Regions from separate parts of the Streptomyces sp. NPDC051310 genome, predicted to be linked through region 1. Evidence: riboswitches for the same ligand, from Rfam matches in the RefSeq annotation. Region 1 holds a riboswitch; each other region holds the start of a gene.
What was found. A riboswitch is a leader RNA that binds a small molecule or an ion and turns the genes downstream of it on or off. The one in region 1 is predicted to bind cyclic di-AMP.

Region 1 (3,941 bases):
CTCGTCGTGCTCGGTGTCCGCGACGTACCCGGTGATGCGCGAACCGGCGCCGGCGTTCGTCCACAGGTTCTTGGGGCGGCGGCTCTCGTTGCGCTCGATCACCGCGTTGGCGGCGGAGAGGATCGTCTGGGTGGAGCGGTAGTTCTGCTCCAGCAGGATCGTGGTCGCCTCCGGGTAGTCCTCCTCGAACTGGAGGATGTTGCGGATCGTCGCACCGCGGAAGGCGTAGATCGACTGGTCGGCGTCACCGACGACGCACAGCTCCGCCGGGCCGAGGTCCTCGTACCCGGTGCCCACCAGCTCGCGCACGAGCGTGTACTGCGCGTGGTTGGTGTCCTGGTACTCGTCGACGAGGACGTGCCGGAAGCGGCGGCGGTAGTGCTCGGCGACGTCCGGGAACGCCTGGAGCAGGTGGACCGTCGTCATGATGATGTCGTCGAAGTCCAGGGCGTTGGCCTCGCGCAGCCGCGCCTGGTACATCCGGTACGCCTCGGCGAGGGTCTTCTCGAACCCGTCGGCCGCCTGGTCGGCGAAGGTCTCCTCGTCGATCAGCTCGTTCTTCAGGTTGGAGATCTTGGCGCTGAACGACTTCGGCGGGAACTTCTTCGGGTCCAGGTCCAGGTCGCGGCAGACCAGCGCCATCAGCCGCTTGGAGTCGGCGGCGTCGTAGATCGAGAAGGACGACGTGAAGCCGAGCCTCTTGGACTCGCGGCGCAGGATGCGGACGCACGCGCTGTGGAAGGTCATCACCCACATGGCGTTGGCGCGCGGTCCGACGAGCTGCTCGACGCGCTCCTTCATCTCGCCGGCGGCCTTGTTGGTGAAGGTGATCGCCAGTATCTGACCCGGGTGGACGTTCCGCGTGGCCAGCAGGTGGGCGATGCGGTGGGTCAGCACCCTGGTCTTGCCGGACCCGGCACCGGCGACGATGAGCAGCGGTGAGCCGGTGTGGACGACGGCCGCGCGCTGCTGGTCGTTCAGCCCCTCCAGCAGCGCGGCGGGGTCGACGACGGTGCGCGGGGCGCCGTCGCGGTGGTACGCGTCACGGGCCGCCGGCACGTCGAAGCGGTCCCCGAAGAGGTCGTGCGGGACCTCCTCCGGGGCCGGCCGGTGGTCCTCGGAGTCCTCCGGGGGCGGCGGCGGCTCCTCCGAGGTGTGGTTCCGGAGGTCCGCCAGGAAGCTGTCGTCAAAGAGGCTGCTCATCGCCTATCGAGTCTAGGCGGCCCCACTGACAGCCGTGGCCGAACCGCCTCCCTCACGTTCGGTCACCCCTACCGCACAGTAATCGAAGGTCACGAAAATGTATCCGACATATCGAACATCATCCTTCACAGCACCGCCACAGGTTGGCTAGCGTGCCTGCCCAAGCGGACCGTCCCCTCATCGGCGAACCACGCCGATCGGCCGCCCACGCCGCATCCGCCCTCCCCGCCATGGGAGTTCGGAACCGGGAACCCACCATGCACCGTGGGGTGAATCGGCCGTGACCGCGGACCGTAGGGCACCTTCCGTTCGCCCGAACCCGCCGGCTGACCCGGTAGGCGGTCCACGGAAGGAGATGCCGGCCTTGGCGTCGCATCGCAAGCCGCGCAGCCGCACCACCCGCACGTTCGGTACCAGCTCCCCCGCCGTCGGGGTCACGACGGCCGCCATCGCCTCGGTCACCACCCTGCTGTCCGCGCAGTCCGCCGGCGCCGTGCCGGGACGCCCGTCGGTCGAAGAGGTGGAGCGGAAGGTCGACGACCTCTACCGGCAGGCCGGCACCGCGACGCAGCAGTACACCAAGGCCAGGGAGGCCGGCGAGCAGCGGCGGCGCGCGGGTGACGGCATGCTCGACGAGGCCGCGAAGCGTACGCAGGCCCTGAACGAGTCCCGCCGCGTACGGGGCGCCTACGCGGCGGCACGGCACCGCTCGGGCGGGGCGACCCCGAGCGCGGCCCTGCTCCTCGCGGAGGAGCCGCAGCCGTTCGCCGACCGCACGCCGGCGGCGGGACGCCCCACCGGGCCGCAGCACGAGCAGCTCACCGGGTCCAGGACGCAGCGGACCGCGGCGACCGGGCAGCAGGCCGAGGCGGCCGAGCCGTTGGAGCACCGGACCGCGGCGACCGGGCAGCAGGCCGATGTGACCAGGAGCCCGGAGGCGCTGCCCGACTCCCAGGCGTCCCTCCAGGCCGGCAAGGAGACCGTGCAGCGGAAGCTGGCCGAGGCGCGCGCCCTGCTGGCGCAGCTGACGACCGGGGAGCAGGCACGGCTGGTGCGCTTGGAGCGGGAGCGCGCGGCGGACGCCCGGTGCCGGGCCGGGGAGAAGGCCCGGGCGGAGGAGGAGGCGCGCGCCGCGGCGGAGGCGGCCCGCGCGTGCCGGGAGCAGGAGGAGCCGGACCCGCGGCCGGCTCAGGGGGAGGAGCCGGGGCCGGCAGGCGGCGGTACGACCGACGGCGGCTACGCCGCCAAGGCGGACAAGGTGCTGGCCTTCGCCCGCGCCCAGATCGGCAAGCCGTACGTCCGGGGCGCCACCGGCCCGAGCTCGTACGACAGCTCCGGGCTGACCCAGGCCGCGTGGAAGGCGGCGGGCGTCGACCTCCCGCGCACCACCCGCGAGCAGGCCGAGTCCGGCACACCCGTCGCCATGGAGGACCTGCGCCCCGGCGACCTGGTGTTCTTCTACGACGACATCAGCCACGTGGGCATCTACCTTGGCGACGGCATGATGGTCCACGCGCCCGGGCCCGGGGCGAACGTCCGCGAGGAGTCGATCTACTACCTGCCGGTCCACGGCAGCGTGCGCCCGGCCTGAACGGCCCCGCCCGGCACCACGACCGGAGCACCGCCCGGCACCCCGGCCGGCGCCCTGCCCGCGGCCCGTGCAGGGGGCCGGCGGGCCGGGGCGGCGGGGATCACGTCCAGAGCGTCGCGATGAAGACGTTGGCCACGGTCAGACCGCCGACGGCGCCGAAGAGGCCCTTCTCCACCCGCTCCTCGTCCCGCTTGACGTAGACCAGGCCGAGGATGACGACCAGGATCGCCAGCTTCACGCCGATCTTGAGGTTGTTCACGGTCTGGTCGTCCGCCTGGTTCAGCCCCACCAGTGCCACGCCGGTGATCAGCATGGTCAGCGCGCCGTGCAGCATGGCGGGCGTGAAGCGCGCCGTGCCCGCGCCCATGCCCTTCATCTGGGTGAGGAAGCCGCCCAGGAGGGAGGCGATGCCGATGATGTGCAGCGCGACGAAGACATTGATGAGTACGTCCATGGGCCGGAGCCTAACCGGGGCCATAGCACGCACTTCCGGTCAGGGTGGGCTCATTCGTCGCATCGGTCACGGCTGATACGGAATGCGGGATTCCAGGTGCAGCGCCGCCCTCGCATCCCGCCCCGGAACTCTCACCTGCGGCCAATAACGGTCACTCTCCCCCAGCCCCGTGACGCCCGGGTTTAGCGTCCTCCCCCAGGTGGCCGGCTCTCCCCACCGCCGCCTCCCTACTCCCGGGCGGCAGCCGGCCACCCCGCCGACCTACCGACGGGAAGGGACCGCCCCCGTGGCAGCGCACCGCAAACAGAGACAGGGCCCGCTGAGCGGATCGGCGGCCGGCCGCACCGCCCTCACCCTGGTGCTCGCCGGAGCGGCCACCGCCACCGTCCTGGAGGGCGCCGGGCACGCCGATCCCCGCCTCACCCCCGCCCAGGTCAGGGCCCGGGTGGACCGGCTCCACCAGGAGGCCGAGGAGGCCACCGAGCGGTACAACGGCGCGAAGGAGAAGGCCGACGAGGCCCGCGCCTCGCTCGACGCGCTGCGCGACGAGGCCGCCCGCCGCACCGAGCGGCTCAACGCCGCCCGCAACGGCCTGGGGTCGATCGCCACCGCCCAGTACCGCGACGGCGGCCTCGGTCTCGGGCCGGTCCTCCAGCTCGCCCTCTCCGCCGACCCGGACAGGTACCTCGACAG
Region 2 (3,941 bases), on a different contig from region 1:
CCAGGCCCAGCACCTGGCCGGCCCGGAGGGCGACGCGGGTGTGGCCCTCGGCGGAGAGGTGCAGGCGGTCGGCGTCCCAAGCCCGCTTGTCCTGCACGGTCCTGAGGGACCACAGGTCCAGCACGGGGCAGCCGTACCGGTCGGCGACGGCGCGGACGTGACCGTTGTAGGTGGCGATCTTGCCGCGCAGATGCCGCAGCACCGGCACCCCGCGGGTGTCGAAGCCCGTGGTCACCAGAACGGTGCCGACCACCGAGGTGAGGTCGGCGACGGCGCGCTCGAAGCGCTCCGCGACGTCGTCCGGGTCGCTGCCCGGCCGGATGATGTCGTTGCCCCCCGCGCAGAAGGTCACCAGGTCGGGGGCGAGTTCCTTGGCCCGCGGCACCTGCTCCTCGACGATCTGGTCGAGGAGCCGGCCGCGTACGGCGAGGTTCGCGTACCGGAAGTCGTCCGGATCCGGAAGCCGGTCGGCGAGCAGCACCGCGAGGCGGTCGGCCCAGCCGACGTACCTCCCGTCGGGCCCGGGGTCCCCGACGCCCTCGGTGAAGCTGTCACCGATCGCCACGTACGACCCGAATGCGTCACTGTCTCTGAAAATCGAATCGTCTGCCACGGCACCACATCTTTCCTTCCGGGTGTGAGCTACGCGACCGTAAGGAGGGGTTGACGCGGGGTGAGATTCGCCACCGGTCAAGATTGGACCAACTCGGAATACACCGCCGCCCGGCACCGCGGGTGCGGTGCCGGGCGGGGGTCGTGACCGGAGGAATCCGGCGGTGCGTCAGATGGAGACGCCGTGCTGGCGCAGGTACGCGATCGGGTCGATGTCCGAGCCGTAGCTGGGGCTGGTCCGGATCTCGAAGTGCAGGTGCGGGCCGGTGGAGTTGCCCGTGGAGCCGGACAGGCCGATCTGCTGGCCGCCGCTCACGCTCTGGCCGGCGGAGACGGAGAGCGAGGAGAGGTGGGCGTACTGCGAGTAGCTGCCGTCGTCGTGCTTGATGACGACCTCGTTGCCGTAGGCGCCGCTCCAGCCGGCCGAGACGACGCTGCCCGGACCGACGGCCTTGACGGTGCTGCCGGAGGACGCCGCGAAGTCGACGCCGGTGTGGTAGCCGGAGGACCACATGGAGCCGGAGGCGCGGTAGGGAGTGGTGATGCCTGCGTCGACCGGCGCGGTGAACCCGGAGCCGGTGGTCTGCGGGGCGGCCGACTCCGGCGCCGAGGCCGGGGCCGGCGCCGGGGCCGGGGCCGGGGCCTCGGCCTTGACGACGGAGCGGGAGGCGCGGGCCTCCCCGCGGTCGGCGTCGGCCTTCGGCTTCGCCGGGGCGGCCTTGGCCGGGGCGCCCTTCGCCGGCGTGCCCTTGGCGCCGAGGGTGAGCTTCATGCCCGGGAGGATCAGCGACGGGTCGTCACCGATGACCTCGCGGTTGTCCTTGTAGAGCTTGTGCCAGCCGCCCTTGACGTTCTTGTTGTGGGCGATCTTGGCGAGGTAGTCGCCGGCGACCACGGTGTACGTGCGCGGCGCGGCCTTGGCGGTCTGCGCGGCGGCGACGACCTGCTGCGGAGCGGTTGCCGGCGCGGCGCTGCTCTCCGCGGCGTGCGCACCGGTGGCGCCGAGCAGCGGGATGGCGATGGCGGCGCCACCGGTTCCGGCAGCGACGAAACCACGCGTGATCGGGCTGGACTTGGGACGGCGGTGCTTACCCTTCGCGGGCATGGCGAATTCCTCTCCGGCGCCTGCGAGGTGAGCTGTCGGGTTCGGGCTGGAGATGCCCGGCCGCGTGGTCGACGCGACTTCACCCCGAGCCGGTCCCGTCCATCCGGGATCGGCGTACTACCTGGTTCCCCCGCTCCTGCCACGCGTGGGTGGGTGCGAATTCCGGGCCGGTGGCAGGATTCGGCGGTCCGGCCGGATTGCCGTGACCGTAGGACAGCAGGGCCGGGCCGAACAAGCCGCTGTTTTCCGCGGGCCATTCATTTCCCTGGCGCCGGGCGGAATTGCCGGTCACGTTCCGTGGATTACGGATCATGAATTTCCGCTTCCCGCAAGGAATTTGGGAACGGCGCGCGGCCACGGACCGTCACCTTTATGACGCTGCTCACGTGGCGCGGCCCATCTCCCTTGCTATCGGGGCACGTTATCCCGAACAGCTCAATACGGACACAAGCCGCCTTTCATGGATGTGCCACGAGAGGCAAACCATGGTGAATCCGGACAGAACAGCGACACGCTGTCCGATTTACCGGCATTCGTACCCACACGGAGCCGGCACCGGACCGGGGCGAGGCGGGAGCGGCACGGGGCAGAGGCCCGAGGGCGGCACAGGGTAGACACCTGAGGACTGCCCGGGGGCGCCCCGCGGGCGGCCGATACGGAACATGTCACCCAAAAAGCGTGTACGTCATGATCAGGAGCAAACGGGTCATACGCATACATCCCGTCGCGCGCCTCATGGCGTGCGGTCACCCCGCGTGCCGGGGGCCGCCGGACGGATCCGGGGAGCGGACGGGCCCGGTACCGGTCGCCCGGCGGCGGCGCGCGGGTGCCCGCACCGCGGTCGCAGCGTCCGCCGCCCACGGATCATTGCCCGGGGATACCTATGTCGTATCGTCGGATCGCGACATCGTCGGCGGCCGGCGCCGGCGTGAGACGCGGAGGAGCCCCCGTGACGCAGCAGCTGCCGCAGGTCCCGTCGACCGAGCCCGAACTGTCGGGAGTGCGCAACTTCCGCGACGTGGGTGGGCTGCCGACGGTCGACGGCCGCCGCGTCCGGCACGGCAGGCTCTACCGCAGCGGGCACCTGGCGCACGCGACGAGCGAGGACGCGGCGTTCCTGAGCTCGCTCGGGCTGCACACGATCTTCGATTTCCGCAACACCGCCGACCAGAAGCTGGAAGGCGCCGACGTCGCGCTCCCCGGTGTGCGGAACGTGAACATCCCGCTGTCCGACCCGGCCGACGGCGCCGAGTTCTGGCGCATGGTCCGCGACGGCGACATCGACCAGCTGCGCGAGATCCTCGCGGACGGCAAGGCGGCGGCGCGCATGACCGCCTCGTACCGCACGATCATCAAGCACCGCACCGCCGAGCACAGCCGGGTGCTGCACGCCCTCGCGGAGGACAGCGTGCCCGCGCTGCTGCACTGCGCGGCCGGCAAGGACCGGGCCGGGCTGTCGATAGCGGTGGCCCTGCTGGCGGTCGGCGTGGAGCGCGAGGCGATCGAGGAGGACTACCTCAAGTCCAACGAACCGCACCGGCGCTACAAGGTGCACCGCAGCGACACGTCCTCCGCCGGTATGTCGCCCGAGGTGATGGAGCTGCTCAGCCCGCTGTTCGAGGCCCGGCTCGCGTACCTGTCGGCGGCGTTCGCCACGATCGAGGAGACCTGGGGCACGACCGACCGGTACCTCGCCGAGGGCCTCGGCCTGACCGCGGCGACCCGCGAGAAGCTGCGCGAGCGCCTCCTCGACGAGGGCTGACCGGGCCCGGCCCTCAGCCGGCCCCGAGCCCGAAGAGCAGGTACAGGAACGCCGCGAAGAGGTGGCCCGCCACCAGATAGGCGAAGAGCCGGACGACGAGACCTCGGGGGAACTTCCACTCCTGGGACGACATGGCGGCCTTTCTGCACGGGGTCAGCGACGGGGTGCGGAGCCGCCGAGGCACAGGTCGGCGGCGGCGCTCTGCAGGAGGGTGTGGACGAAGAGCAGCTCGGCCCCGCGGCCCGCGGCCGCGGTGATCCGGTGCGGGGTCAGCGAGTCGAAGTGGGCGCTGTCGCCGGGATCGAGGACGTGCACCGCGTCGCCGAGGACGAGCCGCACCCGCCCCTGGAGGACGTACAGCCACTCCTCGCCCGGGTGGACGCGGACGAGGTCGTCGCCCCGGCTCGCGTACGGCACCTGGACGCGCAGGGCCTGCATGGCCCGGCCGGGGCCGCCCGCCTG
Region 3 (3,941 bases), on a different contig from region 1:
CCACTTCCGCGGCTACACCCGCGTGGGCCACGAACTCACCGGCGGCCGGTCGGACTGGCGCGACCAGCTCGACGTGGGTGCGGAGCGGCCGGCGCCCCCCATCGGCCCCGGCGACCCGCCGTACCTGTGGCTGGAGGGCCCCAACCAGTGGCCCGCCGCGCTGCCCGAGCTGCGCTCCGTCGTGCTCGCCTGGCAGGACCGGCTGGCCGCGGTGGCCCACCGGCTGCTGCGGGAGCTGCTCGCCTCCCTGGGTGCGCCCGGGGACTTCTTCGACAAGGACTTCGCCGACCGTCCGCACCTGCACACCAAGCTGATCCGCTACCCCGGATCGGCCCCCTCGGGCGCCGGCCAGGGCGTCGGCGCGCACAAGGACTACGGGTTCCTGACCCTGCTGCTGCAGGACGAGGTGGGCGGTCTCCAAGTCCGGTCGGGAGACGGCTACATCGCCGTACCGCCCCTGCCGGGCGCCTTCGTCGTCAACCTCGGCGAGCTGCTGGAGATAGCCACCGAGGGCTACCTGTCCGCGACGGACCACCGGGTCGTCAGCCCACCCGGTGCGGTGGAGCGGTTCTCGGTGCCGTTCTTCTACAACCCGCGGCTCGACGCGGTGATCAGGACCGTGCCCGGCGCCTACCTGGAGCACGCGCCGGGCGTCGCGCAGGACCTCGACAACCCGCTGCACGCCGAGTACGGCCGCAACGAACTCAAGGGCTGGGTGCGGGCCCACCCCGAGGTGGCGCGCCGTCACCACCCCGAACTCGTGGCCGGCTGACCCCGGGACGCGGGAGGGCGCCCCGCCGGAGCCTGCACGGAGCCGGAGCAGCACCGCTCATGGCCGTCGCCGTCCACGGCGGCACGCGGACCGGTCGGCGTGGCCGCCGCACGCGCCAAAAGGGGCCGGTCCGGGGTGAGTTCCCCGGACCGGCCCCCGACGGGAGTGACGGCGCCCGTCAGTAGGGGCCGTTCACGTTGTCGATGGAGCCGTACCTGGCGGCGGCGTAGTTGCAGGCGGCGGTGATGTTGGCGACCGGGTCGTACGGGTCGGTGGACGTCCCGGGCACGTGGTAGGCGCGGAACGTGGGGTCGATGACCTGGAGGAGGCCCTTGGACGGAGTTCCGGCCGCGGCGTTGGAGTCCCAGTTGTTGATGGCCAGCGGGTTGCCCGAGGACTCACGCATGATGTTGCGGTGAATTCCCTCGTACGTGCCGGGAATTCCGCGCTCGGCCATGATGGCCAGGGCTTCCTTGATCCAGCCGTCGAGATTGTCCGCGTACGCCACGGGCTTCGGGGCGAGGCTGGTGCGCGTGGAGCGGTCGGCCCGCTCCGCCGGGGCGGTGGAAACAGCCTTCGCCTTCGCCGTGGTCTTCACCGCGGTCTTCACTGCGGCCTTCGCCTCGTTCTTCGGCTTCGGCTTGGCGCCGATCGTCAGCTTGAGGCCCGGGTGAATGAGGGACGGATTGTCACCGACGGCCTTGCGGTTGTCCTCGTACAGCTTTTTCCAGCCCCCGGTCACCTCGTGTGTCCGGGCGATCTTGGAAAGCGTGTCACCGGCGATCACGGAATAGGTGACGGGCGAGGTCACGGCCTTTTCCACGACGGCGGAGGGAGCCGTGTTCGGCGCGGCCTCGGCCGCGGTGGCGCCGAACAGCGGCAGGGCGAGGGCGGCGCCGCCCGTGCCCGCGGCGACGAGACGCCGGGTGATCGGATGGTTGCCGGGGCGGCGGTGCTTACCCTTTGCGGGCATGGGACATTCCTCTCCGTCGCCTGCGAGGTGAGCTGTCGGGTTCGGGCTGGAGATGCCCGGCCGCGCAGCGCGCGACTTCACCCCGAGCCGTCCCGTATTTCCGGGCCGGCGGCTTACCTGGGTCCCCCGCTCCTGCCGTACGTCAGTGGATGGGTGCGGATTCCGGGCGGCGGCAGGATTCGGCGGTCCGACCGGATTGACCGTGACGGTAAGCGAGAGCAACGCGGCCGAACAAGTCCTGAATTACGCACGGCCGGTTACGGGAACGCCATCGTTCGCGTCCTCCCGGAAACTCAACTTTCTTTCCGAACAGCGGAAATGGAGGGGGGAGGACTCCAGGAGGCCGGGTTCGGAGGTGAGTCATATCACGGCCGGTGTATAAGGGGCAATTATGTTGGCATGCGGGGGAAACCAAGCAAGATGGCTGACTCATCCGTAATCGGGACATTCAGGCGAAAGGTGCCCGATCCGGCGAGGTGACGGGAAGCGGTCGGCCGGTCACCCGCGAGGAGCTCCGCCCGCCCCGGCCGCGGCGGACCCGGGCGGGGAACGCACCGCGATCTTCCCCGCGCACGCACCTTGCCGCTCCGCCGCATGTCCCGGACAGTTGCCTCCATGGCGATCGTCGTACTGGTGGGCACCCTGGACACCAAAGGGCTGGAGTACGGATGGCTGCGCGAGCGGTTGCTGCGCCACGACGTGGACGTCGTGGTCGTCGACACCGGCGTGGCCGGATCCCCCCGCATACCCGCCGACGTGCCCCGGGCCGACGTGGCGCGGGCGGCCGGCGCCGACCTGGAGCGGTTACGGGCCCAGGGCGACCGCGGCGCGGCCGTCACCGCGATGGCCCGGGGCGCCGCCGAGACCGTGCTGCGCCTCCACGGGGAGGGCCGGCTGCACGGTGTGCTCGCCCTCGGCGGCAGCGGCGGCACGTCCATCGCGACCCGCGCCATGCGCGCGCTGCCGCTCGGCGTGCCCAAGGTGATGGTGTCCTCCATGGCCGCGGGCGACGTCTCGCCGTACGTCGGCTCCGCGGATATCACCATGATGTACAGCGTGGTCGACATCGCGGGCGTCAACAGCGTCTCCGCGCCGATCCTCGCCAACGCCGCCGACGCCGTCGCGGGTATGGCGAAGGGCTTCGCCGCGGCCGGCCGGGCCCCGCTGCCCACCGGCCCCGGTGCAAACGGCGGCCGCCCCCTCGTCGCCGCGAGCATGGCGGGCGTGACGACCCCCGGCGTCGACGCCGCCCGCGAACGGCTGACCGGACTCGGCTACGAAGTGCTCGTGTTCCACGCCAGCGGCGCGGGCGGGCGCACCCTCGAAACGCTGTCCGGGCAGGGACTTTTCGCGGGCGTCCTCGACCTCACGCTCAGCGAGCTCGCCGACGACCTCTGCGGCGGCATCCTCACCGCGGGCCCGGACCGGCTCCAGGCCGCCGGGCGCCGCGGCATCCCCCAGGTGGTCGCCCCGGGCGCGCTGGACATGGTGAAGTTCGGCCCGGCCGACACCGTTCCCGCGCGGATGCGCGACCGGGACATGCGCGTGCACAACCCGTCCATCACGGTGGTGCGCACGACGCCGCGGGAGTGCGCGGAACTCGGCCGCCGCGTGGCGGCGAAGCTGCGGACCGCCACCGGCCCGGCCGCCGTGTGCCTGCCCCTGCGCGGACTGTCCACGCTGGGGGAGCCGGGCGGGCCGTACCACGACCCGGCCGCGGACGAAGCGCTGTTCGGGGCCCTGCGCGACGGGCTGCGCGGCAGCGCCGTCGACGTCGTCGAGATCGACACGCACATCAACGACCCGGCGTTCGGCCGTGCCGCCTCCGACCTGCTGCACCGCATGATCAGCGGCGCACCGGTCAGGCAGGTGCCGAGGCCTTCGCGATGAGCAGGTCGAGCAGCGACAGCAGCGCGTCCCGGACGTCGCCCCGTGACCGGGCGTCCAGCAGCAGGACCGGCGTGTCCGGGTCGCCCAGCCGCAGAGCCGCCCTGATCTCCTCGACGGTGTAGGGCTGTTCGCCGTGGAAGCAGTTGGCGCCCACGACGAAGGGCAGTCCCCGGCTCTCGAAGAAGTCGACGGCCGGGAAGCTGCGGTCCAGGCGCCGCGTGTCCACGAGCACGACCGCTCCGAGCGCGCCGTTCAGCAGGTCGTCCCACATGAACCAGAAGCGCTCCTGGCCGGGCGTACCGAACA

Region 2: another riboswitch for cyclic di-AMP. It lies ahead of ACIA79_RS14780 (peptidoglycan DD-metalloendopeptidase family protein); the one in region 1 lies ahead of ACIA79_RS29335 (NlpC/P60 family protein).
Region 3: another riboswitch for cyclic di-AMP. It lies ahead of ACIA79_RS22590 (transglycosylase SLT domain-containing protein); the one in region 1 lies ahead of ACIA79_RS29335 (NlpC/P60 family protein).

Annotation. Positions count from the first base shown of each region.
Region 1 covers NZ_JBITEO010000027.1:16,190-20,130, reverse strand. The annotation lists gene pcrA (DNA helicase PcrA) at 1-1,203, opposite strand, end outside; cyclic di-AMP (ydaO/yuaA leader) riboswitch at 1,411-1,560, shown strand; gene ACIA79_RS29335 (NlpC/P60 family protein) at 1,559-2,794, shown strand; gene ACIA79_RS29330 (hypothetical protein) at 2,895-3,248, opposite strand; gene ACIA79_RS29325 (NlpC/P60 family protein) at 3,535-3,941, shown strand, end outside.
Region 2 covers NZ_JBITEO010000008.1:256,669-260,609, reverse strand. The annotation lists gene ACIA79_RS14785 (SGNH/GDSL hydrolase family protein) at 1-613, opposite strand, end outside; gene ACIA79_RS14780 (peptidoglycan DD-metalloendopeptidase family protein) at 782-1,717, opposite strand; cyclic di-AMP (ydaO/yuaA leader) riboswitch at 1,722-1,879, opposite strand; gene ACIA79_RS14775 (tyrosine-protein phosphatase) at 2,667-3,479, shown strand; gene ACIA79_RS14770 (DUF6126 family protein) at 3,493-3,612, opposite strand; gene ACIA79_RS14765 (helix-turn-helix domain-containing protein) at 3,633-3,941, opposite strand, start outside.
Region 3 covers NZ_JBITEO010000016.1:7,062-11,002, reverse strand. The annotation lists gene ACIA79_RS22595 (isopenicillin N synthase family dioxygenase) at 1-772, shown strand, start outside; gene ACIA79_RS22590 (transglycosylase SLT domain-containing protein) at 951-1,745, opposite strand; cyclic di-AMP (ydaO/yuaA leader) riboswitch at 1,748-1,911, opposite strand; gene ACIA79_RS22585 (Tm-1-like ATP-binding domain-containing protein) at 2,361-3,635, shown strand; gene ACIA79_RS22580 (GTP-binding protein) at 3,607-3,941, opposite strand, start outside.